DNA from 4 places in the Variovorax sp. P1_H2 genome. Region 1 is predicted to be linked to each of the others. Evidence: predicted binding sites of a transcription regulator. Region 1 holds the regulator's gene; each other region holds the start of a gene.
The links. Region 1 encodes sigma-54, which starts transcription at its own class of promoters, with help from an activator protein. Its sites were predicted from a motif close to TGGCANGNAANCTGCTTT; they were not measured.

Region 2: AC1D2E_RS25260 (nitrate- and nitrite sensing domain-containing protein) is a predicted target of sigma-54. The motif match lies at 2,725-2,742, and genes of this name have one in related genera.
Region 3: AC1D2E_RS07195 (transglutaminase family protein) is a predicted target of sigma-54. The motif match lies at 2,063-2,080, and genes of this name have one in related genera.
Region 4: AC1D2E_RS22275 (isopenicillin N synthase family dioxygenase) is a predicted target of sigma-54. The motif match lies at 2,520-2,537, and genes of this name have one in related genera.

What each region holds. Positions count from the first base shown of each region.
Region 1 is NZ_JBFUCJ010000157.1:5,937-10,399, forward strand. Features, by position in the region: gene AC1D2E_RS32265 (phospholipase D family protein) at 11-1,618, opposite strand; gene AC1D2E_RS32270 (RNA polymerase factor sigma-54) at 1,621-3,201, opposite strand; gene lptB (LPS export ABC transporter ATP-binding protein) at 3,215-4,009, opposite strand; gene lptA (lipopolysaccharide transport periplasmic protein LptA) at 4,006-4,463, opposite strand, start outside.
Region 2 is NZ_JBFUCJ010000089.1:18,604-23,066, forward strand. Features, by position in the region: gene AC1D2E_RS25255 (CmpA/NrtA family ABC transporter substrate-binding protein) at 1-1,037, opposite strand, end outside; gene AC1D2E_RS25260 (nitrate- and nitrite sensing domain-containing protein) at 1,360-2,646, opposite strand; gene tsaD (tRNA (adenosine(37)-N6)-threonylcarbamoyltransferase complex transferase subunit TsaD) at 2,773-3,822, shown strand; gene AC1D2E_RS25270 (alpha/beta hydrolase-fold protein) at 3,770-4,463, opposite strand, start outside.
Region 3 is NZ_JBFUCJ010000013.1:22,102-26,564, reverse strand. Features, by position in the region: gene AC1D2E_RS07195 (transglutaminase family protein) at 1-2,007, opposite strand, end outside; gene AC1D2E_RS07190 (DNA internalization-related competence protein ComEC/Rec2) at 2,132-4,463, shown strand, end outside.
Region 4 is NZ_JBFUCJ010000072.1:10,077-14,539, reverse strand. Features, by position in the region: gene rutD (pyrimidine utilization protein D) at 1-412, shown strand, start outside; gene AC1D2E_RS22290 (malonic semialdehyde reductase) at 409-999, shown strand; gene rutF (NADH-dependent FMN reductase RutF) at 1,032-1,583, shown strand; gene rutR (HTH-type transcriptional regulator RutR) at 1,602-2,348, opposite strand; gene AC1D2E_RS22275 (isopenicillin N synthase family dioxygenase) at 2,584-3,588, shown strand; gene AC1D2E_RS22270 (VOC family protein) at 3,678-4,085, shown strand; gene AC1D2E_RS22265 (BMP family ABC transporter substrate-binding protein) at 4,075-4,463, shown strand, end outside.

The DNA of each region.
Region 1 (4,463 bases):
CCCGCGGGTTCTACAGCAGGCTCTCCGGCGCCAGCGGCGCGAGCAGTTCCAGCATCACGCGGTCCCACAGGCCCGCGTCGGGCTCGACGGTGAGCACCGGGTCGGCACCGTCTTCCATCGTGACCCATTCGAGACCTTCGCTGCCTTCGGCAAAGCGCACCCGGTAGGCGCCCTGCTGCTTCAGCACGTCGAGCAGCTTGAGCATCTGCTGCGCCATCTCGGGGCTGGCGATGAAGAGGCCGATCTCGGTGTTGTGGTTGTCCGAGCGCGGGTCGAAGTTCATCGAACCCAGGAACAGCGCGCGGCGGTCGAAGATCGCCGCCTTCGCATGCAGCCGGCCGACCTGCGAGCCGAACAGCCCGAGCCGCACGCTGCGCTTGGTGCGCGCCGAGCTCAGCTCGTGGATCTCGACGCCGAGCCGCAGCATGTCGGGCCGGTAGCGCCGGTAGCCGGTGTGGACCAGCGGCTCGTCGGTGGCCGCGAGCGAATTGGTGACGACGCTGATCCGGACCCCGCGGCCGCGGACCTCGCGCATCACCTCGAGCCCGGCCTTGCCCGGGATCAGGTAGGGCGACACCAGCGTGACTTCGGAACGCGAGCGCCGCATCTGCTCGATCACGTTGTAGCGCACGCTGTCGACATCGAGCAGCGGCACGCCCCCGTAGGACACGGTCTTGCCGACCACGCGGTCGGGCGAGTCGGCATAGGCCTCGGCCAGGGTCCAGATCAGGTCGAGCCGGGCGCCGTCCTTCAGCTCCGGCCCCAGCGGCGCGTAGCCCAGGACGTCGTTCGGCGCCGGCGGCCGCGGCGCCGGGGTGTTGGCGGGGCCGGTGGCCTGCTCGAAGCGCCGCTGCAGTTCCTCGGGCGTCAGCGAGGAAGCGACCACGGTGCCGATCGGCCGCACGTAGGGGCTGTTCCAGTAGAGATCGAAGAGGCTGCCCAGGCGCTTCGCCAGCGCACCGGCGACGAAGGTGTCGATGTCCAGGAAGTTCGCGCCCGCGGTCCGCGCGAAATATTGGCTGCCGATGTTGCGCCCGCCCGCCACCGCCATCGCGCCGTCGGCGATGAAGAGCTTGTTGTGCATCCGGCGGTTGACGCGGTCGAAATCGAACAGCGAACTCGAGAAGCGCTGCACCATGCTGCCGCGCCCGGCCGGGAACGGATTGAACAGGCGCAGCTCGAGGTTCGGCGTCGCGGCCAGCGCCAGCAGCAGCTCGTCCTCGCCGGAGGTGTAGAGGTCGTCCATCAAGAGCCGCACGCGCACGCCGCGCAGCGCCGCGTCGCGCAGGCTGCGCAGGAAGTAGCGGCCGGTCTCGTCGTTCTCGATCTGGTAGTACTGGACGTCCAGCGTGCGCTCGGCGCGGCGCGCCAGCTGCAAGCGCGTGTCGAGCGCGAAGTCGCCGCCGGGCATCAGCCGGAAGCCGCTCAGGTCGGGATCGGGCGAGGAGGCCTTGGCGATCCGCCCCAGCGTGGTGGCCGCGGAGGCCGCGATCGCGCTCGATGGCTGGCGCTCGAACTCGGCCGGCAGCATGGCGCAGCCGCCGGCCAGCAGAGGCGCCGCCATCAGTGCCGCGCCGAGCCGCCGCCCGCGCACCGCCAGGCCCGCGCCGCGAGGCATCGCTAGAGTGCCTTGCGCAGATTGGCCGGCGCGATGCGCAGGGCCTCGCGGTATTTCGCCACCGTGCGGCGCGCGCATTCGATCCCCTGCTCCTTGAGCATTTCGGAGATCTGACTGTCCGACAGCGGCTTCTTGAGGTCCTCGGCGCTGACGAACTGCTTGATCAGCGCCCGCACCGCGGTGCTCGATGCATTGCCGCCGGTCTCGGTGCCAAGCGCCGAGCCGAAGAAGTACTTGAGCTCGACCGTGCCGTAGGGCGTCGCCATGTACTTGGCGGTGGTCACGCGGCTGATGGTCGACTCGTGCAGGCCGAGCTCGTCGGCGATCTCGCGCAGCACCAGCGGCCGCATCGCCAGCTCGCCGTGCACGAAGAAGCTCTTCTGCCGCTCGACGATCGCGTTCGACACCCGCAGGATGGTGTCGAAGCGCTGCTGGATGTTCTTGATGAACCAGCGCGCCTCCTGCAGCCGCTGCGACAGCGCCTGGCTGCCTTCGCCCTTGTGCTGCTTGAGCGCGCCGGCGTAGATGTCGTGCACGCGCAGCCGCGGCATGACCTCGGGGTTCAGCATGACGCGGAACTTGGTGTGGGTGCCGTTGCCGATGCGCGTGACGATCACGTCGGGGATCACGACGTTGCGTTCGACGTCGACGAAGCGGCGGCCGGGCTTGGGCTCGAGCCTGGCGATCAGCTGCAGGGCCGCGCGAACCTCTTCCTCGTTGCTGCGCGTGAGGGTCGCGAGCCGCTTGAAGTCGCGCCGCGCCAGCAGCTCCATCGGCTGCTTGCAGATCGCGATGGCCGTCTCGCGCACCTGCGCCTCGTCGGCGCTCTCGCCGGGATGCGCCAGCGCGCGCAGCTGGATCGTCAGGCACTCGCCGAGGTTGCGGGCGCCGACACCGACCGGCTCCAGGCTCTGCAGCAGGCCGAGCGCGACCTGGAAGTGGTGCACCAGGTCGTCGAACTGGTCGTTGTCGTCGCCGGCCAGGCCCGAAGCCAGGGCCGGCAGCGAATCCTCGAGGTAGCCGTCGTCGTTGAGCGACTCGATCAGGAAGCGCAGCGCGGCGCAATCGGTCTCGCTGAGCCGCAGGCCCAGCGCCTGCCGGTGCAGGAAGGATTGCAGCGACTCCTGGCTGCGCGCCAGCTCGGTGGCGTCGGTGCGCTCGTCGTCGCCCAGGTTGTTGGTGCGCGCCGGGGCGTCGCCGCCCCATTCGCTGTCGTCGGGCGCCAGGTCGACCGTGCCGTCGCCTTCCCAGTCGGGCTCGGCGTCGACGGCGTCGGCGGTGGCCGTCTCGGTTTCGGACGCGGCGACCGCGACTTCGGCCGGCGCCGACGGACCCGGCGCGAAATCGCCCTCGACTTCGGCCTGCCGATCCTCGTCGCGCACCGGCGCATCCGCCGATTCCAGGCCGAATTCCTCGCGCGCCGCCTCCTCGGCAGTGCGCTCGAGGAACGGGTTGTCGTCGAGCATCTGTTCGACTTCCTGGCTCAGCTCGAGCGTGGACAGTTGCAGCAGCCGGATCGACTGCTGCAGCTGCGGCGTGAGCGCCAGGTGCTGGGAGACGCGAAGCGAAAGCCCCTGCTTCATCGAGATTGGGCTCCTACATCCGGAAGTGTTCGCCCAGGTACACGCGCCGTACCTCGGTGTTGTCGACGATCTCCGAAGGCGTGCCTTGTGCCAGCACGTGCCCGTCGCTGATGATGAACGCGTGATCGCAGATGCCCAGCGTTTCACGCACGTTGTGGTCGGTGATGAGCACGCCGATGCCGCGCTCCTTCAGGAAGTTGATGATCCGCTGGATCTCGATCACGGCGATCGGGTCGATGCCCGCGAAGGGTTCGTCCAGCAGGATGAAGCGCGGCTGGGTCGCCAGRGCCCGCGCGATCTCGACCCGGCGGCGCTCGCCGCCGGACAGCGACAGCGCCGGCGAATCGCGCAGGTGGTCGACCCGCAGGTCGGCCAGCAGTTCGGCGAGACGCTCTTCCATGCGCGCCTTGCCGAGCGACACCATGCGGCCCTGCTCGTCGGGCTCGCTCTGCAGCTCGAGCACGGCGCGCACGTTTTCCTCGACCGTCAGCTTGCGGAAGATCGAGGCCTCCTGCGGCAGATAGCTCAGGCCCATGCGCGCGCGGCGATGGATCGGCATGTGGGCGATCGGCTCGCCGTCGATCATGATCTCGCCGGCGTCGGCCCGCACCAGCCCGACGATCATGTAGAAGGAGGTGGTCTTGCCGGCGCCGTTGGGGCCCAGCAGGCCGACCACTTCGCCCTTCTGCACGGCCAGCGACACGTCCTTGACGACCTTGCGGCTGCCATAGCTCTTTTGCAGGCTGCGCGCCTCCAGCCGGCTGCCCGGCTGGCCGTCGCTGGCACTGATTCCGGCTGCTTCGATCACTTCTTGAAGTCTCCGCCGAGCGTGGTGGTGGCACGCAGGCTATTGCCCGGCGCCGGCGTGGCGGCGGGCTTGGCGGCGCCGGCCGTCGGCGCCGCGGCCGGCACGGTCGCCGGCTTGGGCGTCAGGATGGCCTTCACGCGGCCGCTCGGCTGGGTCGCCACGCCGGCGTTCGGCGGCAGCGACGCGCCATTCACCGTGAAGGTGTCGTTGCTCTGGTCATAGACGATCAGCGGACCGCTGCTCTCGTCGCTAGGCGTGGCGCCGATCAGGCGGCGCATGACCGCGCGGCGGATGAACTTCACGTTGTCGGCGCGGCTGTCGTACTCGATGACCTCGCCCTCGCCCTCGATCCACTCGTCGGTGCCGGCATTGCGCTTCTGCTTGAAGTAGGAGAGCTTGCCCGGTTCGGCCGTGACGACGCCGTACTGGTAGCCCTCGGGGTCCTGGCGGACGT
Region 2 (4,463 bases), on a different contig from region 1:
TGCTGCGTGAGGAACCACATGCCGTCCGACAGGTACGGGTAGGTGACCGCGCCGTCGTTGTAGAACTTCATGTGGTTGGGGTCGTCCCAGTTCTTGCCGAGGCCGTTGGTGTAGCGGCCCAGGATGCGCTGGTTGATCGCGTCCACGCTGGTGTTGACGTAGCTCTTGTCGGCGATGGTCTCGGCCATCTTGTTCTTGTTCTGCAGGCCGGCGTCGATCCACTTGCCGGCCTCGATGATCGCGGCGGTCACGGCGCGCGCCGTGTTCGGATACTTCTTCACGAAGTCGCCGGTGGTGCCGAGCACCTTCTCGGGATGGTCCTTCCAGATGTCCTGCGTCGTGATTGCCGTGATGCCGATGCCGTCCATGATCGCGCGCTGGCCCCAGGGTTCGCCGACGCAGTAGCCATCCATGTTGCCGACCCGCATGTTGGCCACCATCTGCGGCGGCGGCACGGTGATGACCTTGGCGTCCTTCAGCGGGTTGATGCCGTTGGCGGCCATCCAGTAGTAAAGCCACATCGCGTGGGTGCCGGTGGGGAAGGTCTGGGCGAAGGTGTATTCGGCCTTCTCCTTGGCCATGACCTTGGCCAGCGAGGCGCCGTCGACCGCCCCCTTGTCGGCCAGCTTCTTCGACAGCGTGATCGCCTGGCCGTTGTTGTTGAGGGTCATCAGGACGGCCATGTCCTTCTTCGGACCGCCGATCCCCAGGTGCACGCCGTAGACCAGGCCGTACAGCACGTGGGCGAAGTCCAGTTCGCCGTTGACCAGCTTGTCGCGCACGCCGGCCCAGCTGGCTTCCTTGCTCGGCACGATCTTGACGCCGTACTTCTTGTCGATGCCGAGCACCGAGGCCATCACGACGCTGGCGCAGTCGGTCAGCGGGATGAAGCCGATCTTGACTTCCTCCTTCTCGGGCTTGTCCGAGCCCTGGGCCCAGACGGCGGCGCGCAGCGCAGGGTCGAGGCCGACCACGCCCGCGGCGGCGGCCTGCAGTACTCGGCGGCGACTCAGTTTGTGTTTCAGCGCTTCGGTCATGGGGCGTACTCCGGAAATGAAAAATCGATTCGGAAAAACAAAAAAGGCGCCCTTACCGCCGCACGGGCTGCTCTGAGTCGAGCCCGTGCGGGACAAGGACGCCTTTGTCCGGTTCGGTGGACCGCATCCGCCGTTGGATGCCGCCTGCCTGAAGACCTTCGTTGGTCTATGTGCGGAAAGAAAGCAAGTGGTGTGCCAGTTCTTGGGTGCTATGAAAGTGAGAGCATTCAAGGCTCATCAGGACTCGATTTGTCTGGGATCGCGGGCGAATTCTGTGCGACGCAGCGCTTGTGCGGTGCACCATTCCGGGTGTGCGGCGCACTCAGGAAGCCCGGTCGGCGGGCAGGTACTCGGCCATCGCGAGCACCGATTCGGCGACCTCGACCAGCCGCCGTCCCTGGTTCATCGCGGTCTGGCGCAGCATCTTGTGCGCCTCCTCCTCGCTGATGCGTCGGTGGGCCATCAGGAGGCCCTTGGCGCGCTCGACCAGCTTGCGCTCGTTGAGGGCGGCGCGCACCGTGTCGAGTTCGTCGCCCATGGCCTGAAGCCGGCGCGACTGCTCCTGCACCATGTCGAGAATCGATCGTTCGAGCTGCCGGCCGTAGGTCGCGCCGGCGGCCGGCGAAGACGGCGAGGGCGTGGCGTCCGGCATGGCGACCGCATCGAGAAAGAAGTCCGCCGCCGTCCCGTTCTCGCCCTGCAGGCTGGCGAGCAGGGCTTCGTGGGCCTGCAGTTCCTTGCGGGCCTGCGCGGTCTTCTGCATGCAGAGCTGCCGCAGGTCGGAGGCCAGCCGTTCCTCGATGGCCTGCATGGCGTCGATGCGGCGCGAGCAGCAGTCGAACCAGGTCTGGCTCAGCTCGCTGTCGAGCGCCACGCCGGCCGGTGCGGCGCAGGCGATGCGGCGCAGGCGCTCCTGTTCGGCCAGCTGGGCGGGGGCCTGGAGCGCGCCCCAGGCCTGCGCCAGTCCGGGGGCTGCGAAGTCGGTGAAGAGCTGGAAGCAATGCTCCTGCGAGGCGATCAGGTGCAGCCACTGCTGCTGGCGCGCCGCATCGTTGCGGCCGGAAGCGAAGGCCGCGGCGCCGCAGGCCCGTTCCTGGCCCGCGAATTCCTTGCCCTGCATGAAATTGAACAGCGCCACCAGGCGGCGCGAGATTTCCGGGTCGGTGGCGCCGTCGGCGGCCTCGAACACCACCGCGATCAGGCCGGCGACCAGCTTGACGAAGGCCGCGGTCGAACGGCCGGCGTCGAGCTCCAGCGCGCCGATGCGGCGGCGCAGCTCGGGCAGGGCGTCCAGCCCCGGCAGCACCCAGGCGATGCGGCTGAACAGCCGGGCGCCGTTGCCGACGCGGCCGCCTTCGGCATCGAGCTGGTCGAAGGCCAGGCGCACGGCTTCTTCCAGTCGCAGGCATTCGGCGATCTGCTCCTCGCGCTGCGGGGCAAAGCGCTGGCCGTGCGAGGCCAGCAGCACATTCGAAATGCCGCGTTCGCGCTGCAGGGCATGCACCAGCCGGCCGATCGTCGCCACCAGTTCGCTGGTGCGCGCAAGCTGTTCCAGCTGGTCGATTTCGCAACGCAGCGCGCCGACCAGGAAGCTCAAACCGGATTTCATCGTGGTGTTTCGACTTCCATCTGCGTCCAATAGGTCCCAGGGCGGGCAGGCAGCGAGCCAACCTGGGGGCGAGCCTATTGAGCAACATCCGTGCCCCGACTGCATGCCCCGCCTACACTCGCACCCATGCTTGTACTGGGAATCGAATCCTCCTGCGACGAAACGGGCGTGGCGCTGGTCGAGGCCGGCGCCAGCGGATTGCCGCGCCTGGCCGCGCACGCGCTGCACAGCCAGATCGCCATGCACCAGGCCTACGGCGGCGTGGTGCCCGAACTCGCGAGCCGGGATCACATCCGCCGCGTCCTGCCGCTGACCGAGACGGTGTTCTCGGAGGCCGGCCGCCGGCTGTCCGAAGTCGACATCGTCGCCTACACGCGCGGACCCGGCCTGGCGGGCGCGCTGCTGGTCGGCGCCGGCGTGGCCTGTGCGCTGGGAGCGGCGCTCGGCAAGCCGGTGCTCGGCGTGCATCACCTCGAAGGCCACCTGCTGTCGCCTTTCCTGAGCGCCGATCCGCCCGAGTTCCCCTTCGTCGCGCTGCTGGTGTCGGGCGGCCACACGCAGCTGATGCGGGTCGAGGGGGTCGGGCGCTACGAACTGCTCGGCGAAACCATCGACGACGCCGCCGGCGAAGCCTTCGACAAGAGCGCCAAGCTGATGGGCCTGCCTTATCCCGGCGGACCCTGGCTTGCCAAGCTGGCGGAGGCAGGCGACGCCGAGGCCTTCAAGCTCCCGCGTCCGCTGCTGCACAGCGGCAACCTGGATTTCTCCTTCGCCGGACTGAAGACCGCGGTGCTGACCCAGGCCAGGAAGCTCGGCGACCAGCTCGAGGACCGCAAGGCCGATCTCGCCGCCTCGACCCAGGCCGCGATCGTCGAGGTGCTGTTGAAGAAGTCGATGGCGGCCATCGAGCAGACCGGGCTCGACCGCTTCGTGGTCGCCGGCGGCGTCGGCGCCAATCGCATGCTGCGCCAGCAGCTCGATGCGGCCTGCGCGAAGCGGGGCGTGCGGGTGCACTACCCGGAGCTTCACCTGTGCACCGACAACGGCGCGATGATCGCGATGGCGGCGGCGATGCGGCTCGCCGCCGGCGTGCAGGCGCCGACCGAGCGCTACGCCTTCGACGTCAAGCCGCGATGGCCATTGGCATCGCTGGACTCGTCGCTGCAGGCCGCCTGACGCCTTCGCGGGCCAGCGACGGCAGCGGCAGCACATCGAGCATCTTGCGCCAGAGCTGAGACCATTGCGGCCAGTCGTGGCCGCCCTCGGTGGTGAACACGTGGCCGGGCGGAAGCGCCTCGGCCAGCAGCTGGTGGTTGGAGGCGAAGCGGTCGCTGAGCCCGAAGCCCAGATACAGCGGGGGCAGGTGCTTCGCGCGCTGGGGCGAGGCGTACTGCTGCAGCCACGGCCACAGCTTGCGATCGACTTCCTCGTCCGGCGGCGGTCCTTCGGGCGCCTTCCAGGCGCGCAGTCCGCCGGCCTTGTGAATCTCGGCGCCGATCGGCCGCCGGCCCAGGTAGGGTGCCAGCGCGACGATGCCGTCGACCGCCCCGGGCTTCGCCAGTTCGTGGATCAAGGCGCCGAAGCCGCCGATCGAGATGCCCACCAGCCAGATCGACTTGTAGCCGGCGGCACGCTGCGGCTCGAGCACGTCGTGGTGCAGCCGCTCGATGAAGGTCTGGTCGTAGTAATAGGAGACGTCTGCATCCACCAGCAGGGCGTCGGCCTCGAATTCGCGTTCCCGGATGGCGTTGACGAAACCCTCGCGCTCGAATTCCTCCGGCTTCAGGAAAGCACCCGGAAGGAATACCAGCAGCGTG
Region 3 (4,463 bases), on a different contig from region 1:
GCCCGAGGCGCTGCCGAGCTTCTCGGCCGCCGGCCCATTGGCGCGGCGCGGGTCGCGCACCTCGACGCACAGCGCGCTGCGGGTGATCCAGTGGGCCGACTCGCCGCGCCGCGGCTGGCGCGGCTTGGTCGGGTCGATGGCCTCGTCGCCCGCGCGGGCCGGGCCGTCGCCCGGCGACTGCATGCGCAGTGCTGCCGGCGCGGCTTCGGGTGCGCCGAAGGCGTAGGGCACGGCGCCGCGGTCGGCGCTCGCACCGGTCGGCAGGCCGGTGTAGCGCGCACGGTAGTCGGCCGCGCTCGGCAGGCTGCCGAGCGGCGCGGTCGGGTCGCGCTCGACCAGGTAGGGGTAGTCGCCCTTGCTCGTCCAGGGCTGGGAGTCGAGCGGCAGCCGGTAGCCCATCGGCGAATCGCCGGGGATCAGGTACATGCGGTCGTCGCGCAGGAACCAGGGGCCGGTCTTCCAGCCCGGGCCTTCGAGGGCCGGCGCGTCGAGGTTGGCATTGCCGGCCTCGATCGGCAGCATGTAGCCGATCACCGCATCGAGCTTCTGCGTGAACACCCGTCGAAGGCGCACGCGTTCCATCTCGTCGTCGAGCTTGGAATCGAAGGGGTCGACGTTGACCGGCAGCCGGCGCTCGCGCCAGAGGTAGTAGTAGACGTCCTCGTAGCCGGGCTGGATGAAGCGCTCGGTGAGGCCCAGGCGATGCGCCAGCACGGTGGTGAAGCGGCGCGCGTCCTCGCTGGTGTAGTGGGTGGGGTGCCGCTCGTCGGCGAACAGCTCGGGGTTGTGCCACAGCGTCTGGCCGTCGGCGCGCCAGTAGATCGACAGCGCCCAGCGCGGCAGTTGCTCGCCCGGATACCACTTGCCCTGGCCGAAGTGCAGGAAGCCGCCCTGGCCGTATTCGGCGCGCAGCTTGTGCACCAGTTCGGTGGCAAAGCCGCGCTTGGTCGGGCCCAGCGCATCGGTGTTCCATTCGGGCGCGTCGCGGTCGCTGGTGGCGACGTAGGTCGGCTCGCCGCCCATCGTGAGGCGCACGTCGCCGGCTTTCAGGCGCTTGTCGACCAGGTCGCCGAGCGCCAGGACCTCGGCCCATTGCTCCTCGGTGTAGGGCTTGGTCACGCGCGGCGATTCGTGGATGCGCGTGACCTTCATCTCGTGGCCGAACTCGACCTCGGCGTCGTCGACCACGCCTTCGATCGGCGCGGCGCTCGACGGCGTCGGCGTGCAGGCCAGCGGGATGTGGCCTTCGCCGGCCAGCAGGCCGGAGGTGGCGTCGAGCCCGATCCAGCCGGCGCCCGGCAGGTAGACCTCGCACCAGGCGTGCAGGTCGGTGAAGTCGACCTCGGTGCCGCTCGGGCCGTCGAGCGCCTTGACGTCGGGCGTCAGCTGGATCAGGTAGCCCGACACGAAGCGCGCCGCGAGACCGCAGTGACGCAGCAACTGCACCAGCAGCCAGCCCGAGTCGCGGCAGGAGCCCGAGGCGTTGGTGAGCGTTTCTTCCGGCGTCTGCACGCCGGGCTCCATGCGGATCAGGTAGTTGACGTCCTGCTGCACCTGCTGGTTGAGCCCGACCAGGAAGTCGATGGTGCGCTGCGCCTTGCGATCGATCTTCTCGAGGTAGGCCTGGACCCGCGGCGTCGCCTCGTCGGCCACCAGGTAGGGCGCCAGTTCCTGGGCCTGCGACTCGGTGTACTTGAAAGGGAAGTTCTCGGCCTGCGGCTCGAGGAAGAAATCGAAGGGGTTGTAGACCGCCATCTCGACCACGAGGTCGACCGTGACCTTGAACTCGCGCGCTTTCTCGGGGAACACCAGCCGCGCCTGGTAGTTCGCGAACGGGTCCTGCTGCCAGTTGACGAAGTGCTCTTCGGGCTCGACCCGCAGCGAATACGAGATGAGGTTGCTGCGGCAATGCGGTGCCGGGCGCAGTCGGACCACCTGAGGACCGAGTTGCACCGGACGGTCGTACTTGTAGTGGGTGACGTGGTGGAGGGCGGCGTGGATGGACATTTTTTCTCGGTGCGTCGAGGGTGCCTCGGAGTGAGACGCATACTAGCCGACACAGAAAGCAATTTGCGCGCCAAAGAAGTGCGCAAGGGAGTGAATTGCAGATGCGTGGGAAATTCGGTCCGTGATGGCCGGGCTGGAGGGGCGTGCCCTGGCCGCGTTCGCCGCGATGGCGGGCTCGCTGCTGGGCGCGGCGCTGCAATTGCAGCAGGCCGAGCTGTGGCCCGCTGCGTTCTATGCCGGCCTGCTTGCCGGCGCAGGGGTGGGCTGGCTTGCGCTCCGCTCGCGGCGGCGGGGGCCGGCGGCCTGGCTGCGGCTGTTGCTGGCGTTGTGGCTCGGTGCGATGGCCGGGGGCGGCCTGGCAGGATGGCGCGCCACTGCGTATGCCGCCGGCGCACTGCCACCAGCCCTCGAAGGCCGCGACTTGCGTCTGGAAGGGCGGGTCGCGAGCATGCCCCAGCATGGCGCGGGCGGCCTGCGCTTTTCGTTCGAGGTGGAGTCGGCGAGCTGGATCGACGCCGCGTCGAAGGGTGAAGGTCCGCCGCGCGTGCCGTCGCGGATCTCGCTGGCGTGGTTCGCGCCGGGTGGCGGTCCGTGGGCTCGCGCCGAGGCCGGCGCGCCGGCCCTTGCAGGGGCCGGCCTCGGGCCGCTCCACGCGGGTGAGCGCTGGCGCTTTGCCGTGCGGCTCAGGGCGCCGCACGGCAGCCTCAATCCACATGGCTTCGATCACGAGCTGCGCATGTGGGAGCAGGGCGAGCACGCCAGCGGCCAAGTGCGCAACGGGGTTCGCGATCCGTCGCCCGAGCGCATGGCATCGGGCTGGCGCCACCCCGTGGAGCGCTTGCGCGAGGCGGTGCGCGATGTCGTATTCGAGCGCATCGGCGACCCGCGCCAGGCCGGTGTGATCGCGGCACTGGTCACCGGTGACCAGAACGCGATCGAGCGCGCCGACTGGGACGTCTTCCGCGCCACCGGCGTCGCCCACCTGATGTCGATCTCGGGGCTTCACATCACGATGTTCGCCTGGCTCGCGACGCTGGCGGCCGGTGCCCTGTGGCGCCGCAGCGCGCGCCTGATGCTGCGCTGGCCGGCGCAGCATGCCGCGCTGGTCGGCGGCGTGCTGCTCGCCACCGCCTATGCGGTGTTCAGCGGCTGGGGCGTGCCCTCGCGGCGAACCGTTCTGATGCTCGCCGCCATCGGCTTGCTGCGCCTCATGGGCCGGCGCTGGCCCTGGCCCTTCGTCTGGCTGTTCGCCTGCACGGTGGTGGTCGCAGCCGATCCGTGGGCGCTGATGCAGGCGGGTTTCTGGCTCAGCTTCGTCGCCGTGGGCGTGCTGTTCGCCGCCGAGGGGGCGGCGCCGGGCGGCGCGCCCGCCGGCATCGGCGCGCGCCTGCTGCGCATGCTGCGCGAGCAATGGGTGGTGACGCTGGCGCTGACGCCGCTCACGCTGCTGCTGTTCCAGCAGGTTTCGGCCGTCGGTCTGCTGGCCAATGCGATCGCGATTCCCTGGGTCACGCTGGTGGTGACGCCGCTGGCGATGCTGGGCGTCGTCGTGCCGCCGCTCTGGCACCTGGCCGCCGAGTCGGTGCAGGCCTTGCTCGCGGTGCTGGGATGGCTCGCGGCGCTGCCCTTTGCGAGCTTCTCGATGCCCGCGCCGCCGCTCTGGACCGCCGTGGCGGGCGTGGCCGGCGGTGCCCTGTTGGCGATGCGGCTGCCAGGGTCGGTGCGCGTGCTGGGACTGCCCCTGCTGCTGCCGGCGCTGCTGTGGCAGGCGCCAAGGCCGGCGGCGGGGGAGTTCGAGTTGCTGGCGGCCGACATCGGACAGGGCAATGCGGTGCTGGTGCGCACCGCCTCGCACAGCCTGCTCTATGACGCCGGGCCGCGCTACAGCCCGGAAAGCGATGCCGGCCAGCGCGTGCTGGTGCCGCTGCTGCGGGCGTTCGGCGAGCGGCTGGATGTCGTGGTCCTGAGCCACCGCGACAGCGACCACACCGGCGGCGCCGCCGCGGTGCTCGCCACGCAGCCGCAGGCGAGCCTGCTGAGTTCGATCGAGGACGGGCATCCCTTGCAGGCCGTGCGTCCGGCGCGGCGCTGCGAGGCCGGCCAGCGCTGGCGCTGGGACGGCGTCGACTTCGAGCTGCTGCACCCGCAGGGCGACGACTATGCGTCCTTCGTGCCGGCGAAGCCCAATGCCATCTCCTGCGTGCTGCGCATCGGCAACGGCCGCGCCAGCGTCTTGCTGGCGGGCGACATCGAGCGGCTGCAGGAAGCCGCGCTCGTGGCCCGCACGCCGGACCTGCGCGCCGATTTGCTGCTGGTGCCTCACCATGGCAGCAAGACCTCGTCGAGCGCGCTGCTGCTCGACGCGGTGCAGCCGCGCTTCGCGCTGGTCCAGGCCGGATACCGCAACCGCTTCGGGCATCCGGCCGAGGAGGTGGTGGCGCGCTACCGGGAGCGCG
Region 4 (4,463 bases), on a different contig from region 1:
GGCCTTGCTCGGCGCCTGCGGCGCGCGCGCCTATGTCGAGGCGCAGCCGATCTTCCTGTACCCGGCCGCCTGGTGCGCCGAGCATGCGCAGCGCGTCGCCGACGAGGTCGAGCATGCGCATGCGCACTTCCCCGGCGAGGCCAACATGCGCGCGCGCATCGCGGCGCTGCGCGCCTTCGACGTCGATGCACGCCTGGCGGACATCGCCGCGCCGACGCTGGTCGCGGCCGCCACCGACGACGTGCTGGTGCCCTGGACCTGCTCGCAACGCCTTGCGCACGGCCTGCCGAACGCCACGCTGGACCGCGTGCCGCACGGCGGCCATGCGCACAGCGTGACCGACCCCGAAACCTTCAACCGCAGCTTGCTCGCGTTCCTCTCCCGCGTGACGGCACCCGAAAGCACACCATGACCCCCAACCTGGATGACACCGCGCTGGCGACCCTCTTCTCCGAAGCCCGTTCGCACAACGGCTGGCGCGCGGAGCCCGTTTCCGACGCCGTGCTGCGGCAGCTGTACGAGCTCGCCCGCATGGGCCCGACCTCGGCCAACTGCTCGCCCGGCCGCTTCGTCTTCGTGCGCACGCCGGAGGGCAAGCAGCGCCTGGCCCCGGCCTTGTCGAAAGGCAATCTCGAGAAGACCCTGACCGCACCCGTGACCGTGATCGCCGCCTGGGACAAGGCCTTCTACGAGGAACTGCCGAAGCTGTTCCCGCACGGCGACGCGAAGAGCTGGTTCACGGGCAGCCCCGAGCTCGCCCACGAGACGGCGTTCCGCAACGGCACGCTGCAAGCGGCCTACCTGCTGCTTGCCGCCCGCTCGCTCGGGCTCGACGCGGGCCCGATGTCGGGCTTCGACAAGGCCAAGGTGGATGCCGCGTTCTTCGCCGGCAGCACATGGACCGCCAACTTCCTCATCAACCTCGGCCACGGCGATGCCTCGAAGGTGTTCGGCCGCCTGCCGCGCCTCGATTTCAAAGACGCCTGCACGCTGGCCTGAGCACGGCCGAACCTGTCCACGGAGTACCGACCATGTTGACCGCCCGCGTGCCTGCCGCTGTATCCAACGCCGCCGCCCCCGACAGCCCGGACCGGGTGCTCGAAAAGACCGACTACCGCAACGCGATGTCGCGCCTGGGCGCGGCGGTCAACATCATCACCACCGACGGCCCGGCCGGGCGCGCCGGCTTCACCGCCTCCGCGGTGTGCAGCGTGACGGACGAGCCGCCCACGCTGCTGATCTGCCTCAAGCGCACGGCGTCGGTGTACCCCGCGTTCCAGGCCAACGCCGTGCTGTGCGTGAACGTGCTCGCGGCCGGCCAGCAGACGCTGTCCGGCGTCTTCGGCGGCAAGACGCCGATGGACGATCGCTTTGCCGCGGGCCGCTGGCGCACCGGCGCCACGGGTTCGCCCGTGCTCGAAGGCGCGGCCGCGTCCTTCGACTGCCGGGTCGTGCGCAGCACCAGCGTCGGCACCCACGACGTGCTGTTCTGCGAGGCCGTGGCGATCGCGCTGGGCGACACCGCGCACGGCCTGATCTACTTCGACCGGCGCTACCACGACATCGTGGCCCAGCCGCACTGATGCCCTCAGGCCGGGGCGCTACGACGGCGCCGAGACGCCTTCGAGGACGATGCGCTGGACGTTCGCCACCGCCTGCTCGAAGAAGGCCGGATCGTCGAGCGTGCGGCCGGTGATGGCCTGCACCTGGACACCGAAATCGGCGTAGTGCTGGGTGGTGGCCCAGAGCGCGAAGATCAGGTGGTGCGGGTCGACGGGCGCCAGCTTGCCGGCGGCCACCCAGTCACGGATGACCTCCGACTTGCGGTCGACCAGGTCGCGCAGTTCGCGCCCGAGTTCGTCGCGCAGGAGTGGTGCGCCCTGGATCATCTCCAGGCAGAACAGGCGCGACGCATCGGGCTGGTCGCGCGAGATCACGAGCTTGCGCCGGATGTAGTCTGCGATGGCTTCGCGCGGGTCCTGGTCGGCATGGAAGCCGCGCAGCGGCTCGAGCCATACGGCGAGCAGATCGCGCAGCACCGACACATACAGCTCTTCCTTGTTGGCGAAGTAATAGAGCAGGTTGCTCTTCGACACGTCGGCGCGCGCCGCGACCTGGTCGACGCTGGTGCCATGCAGGCCGAAGCGCGAGAACAGCCCCAGGGCGGCGGCGAGGATCACGCTGCGCTTGTCCTCGATCTGGCGCAGGCGCCGGCTCACGGCGGCCGGACTGCGCGGCACCGGCGTCCGTTTCGCGATGACGCGTTGCGACGCCTTGGCCTTGCCCGGCTTCGCCACCGCCGTTCCCTTGCGCGTCGTGGCCGTTCGCCCGCCCGGTGTCTTTGGCATGTGCTGCTGCTTTCCTCGTGTGTTGTCGGATGTCGTGCGCAGTTCGCTTGCACGAGCCGTACCCGCGCATCGCCCCGGGCTGGACCATGCGGCGCACCAACGCGAGGCACATGCACGCGCAATCGGGCGCCGCGCCGTCGCAGCCTACCGTATTTGTCCATTTGGTCCAACTGGCATGGACGTTGCATGTCGTGCTGCGCAACGCGCCCACCCTGCGTTGTTCAAGGATTGACGCATGACACTCTTGTCCGTTCCGATCATCGACCTGGCGCCCTACTTCGCGGCCACGCCCGAAGGCAAGGCCGAAGTCGCGCGCAAGGTCGAGGAGGCCTGCCGCGGCATCGGCTTCCTCGTCATCACGAATCACGGGATCTCGCAGGAATTGATCGCGCGCGTGTCGGCCGTGTCGCGCGAGTTCTTCGCGCTGCCGCTGGCCGAGAAGCGCAAGGTCGACCGGCCGCGCGACGATGCGGTGCGCGGCTACAGCGCGGTCGGCGAGGAAGGCCTGTCGTACAGCCTCGAAGAAGCGGCACCCGGCGACCTGAAGGAATCGTTCTCGATCGGCCCGGCCAAGGTGCCGAACGACGCGTACCACCGCGGCGAGGCGGCCGGCCCGCACTTCGAGCCCAACGCCTATCCGCCGCTGCCGGGCTTCCAGGCCGCGTACGACGCGTACTTCGAGGCGATGAGCGAGCTGTCGCGTTCGCTGATGCGCATCTTCGCGCTGGCCCTGAAGCTGCCCGAGAGCTTCTTCGACGACAAGATCGACAAGCACATCAGCATGTTCCGCGTGCTGAGCTATCCGCCCCAGACCGAGGCGGCGCTGCCCGGCCAGCTGCGCGCCGGCGCCCACAGCGACTACGGCAGCCTGACCGTGGTGCTGCCCGACGACAAGGGCCTGCAGGTGTTCAACAAGGCGGGCCAGTGGGTCGACGTGCCGCTCGTCGAAGGCGCCCTGGTGGTCAACATCGCCGACCTGATGATGCAGTGGACCAACGACCAGTGGGTGTCGACGCTGCACCGCGTCGTGAACCCGCCGCCGGACATCGCCAACACCAACCGCCGCCAATCGCTGGTGTTCTTCCACCAGCCCAACTACGACGCCATGGTCGAGTGCCTGCCGAGCTGCCTGGCGCCCGGCGAACAGCCGAAGTACGCACCGGTCAGCTCGGGCGACCACCTGAAGTCGAAGTTCGTCAAGCAAACCACCTTCGGCGGCACCAAGGCCCCTATCGCCTGACATGAAACGCCCCCACGCTCATCGCTTCGCGTATCGCTGCCCCCCGAGGGGGTGCTCAGTGCCCTTCGGGCGGCCGGGCGGGCACTGACATGCCCCATCTCTCCTACGTCAACGTCTTCGCGAAGGACGTGGTCGCGCTCAGCGGCTTCTACCAGCGCGTGTTCGGCTTCGCCGAAATCGAGGCGATCCGCTCGCCGATCTTCCGCGGCCTGGACACCGGCCGCTCGAGCCTGGGCTTCAACGCGCACGACGCCTACGGCCTGCTGCAGCTGTCCGAGTTCTCGGACACGCGCGGCGTCAAGTTCCTGCTGAACATCGACGTCGACGCGCAGGCCGACGTCGACCGCATGGTGCCGATCGCCGTCGAGGCCGGCGCCACGCTGATCAAGGCGCCCTACGTCACCTATTACGACTGGTACCAGTCGGTGTTGCTCGACCCCGAGGGCAACGTGTTCCGGATCAATTTCATGATGAAAGGTCAGAGCGATGTTGCGTAAATCGATTCCCTGCGCCGTGGCGCTGCTGCTGGCGGGCATGGCCCTGGCCGGCCCGGCCGTGGCCGCCGACGGCTTCACCCTCAAGGGCAAGCCCAAGATCGCGATGCTGTACTTCGGCCCGAAGAACGACGGCGGCTGGACGCAGGCCTTCGACGAGGCGCGCATCAAGGTCGAGAAGGAAACCGGCGAGAAGATCCAGTTCGTCGAGAACGTGCCCGAAGACGCGTCGGCCATCAAGCCGGCCGCCGAGAAGTTCATCCAGCGCGGCGCCAACATCATCATCGGCACCGCCTTCGGCTATTCGGACAGCTTCAAGGAGCTCGCGGCCAAGTACCCCGACGTCGCTTTCCTCAACGGCTCGGGCACCACCAACGGCAG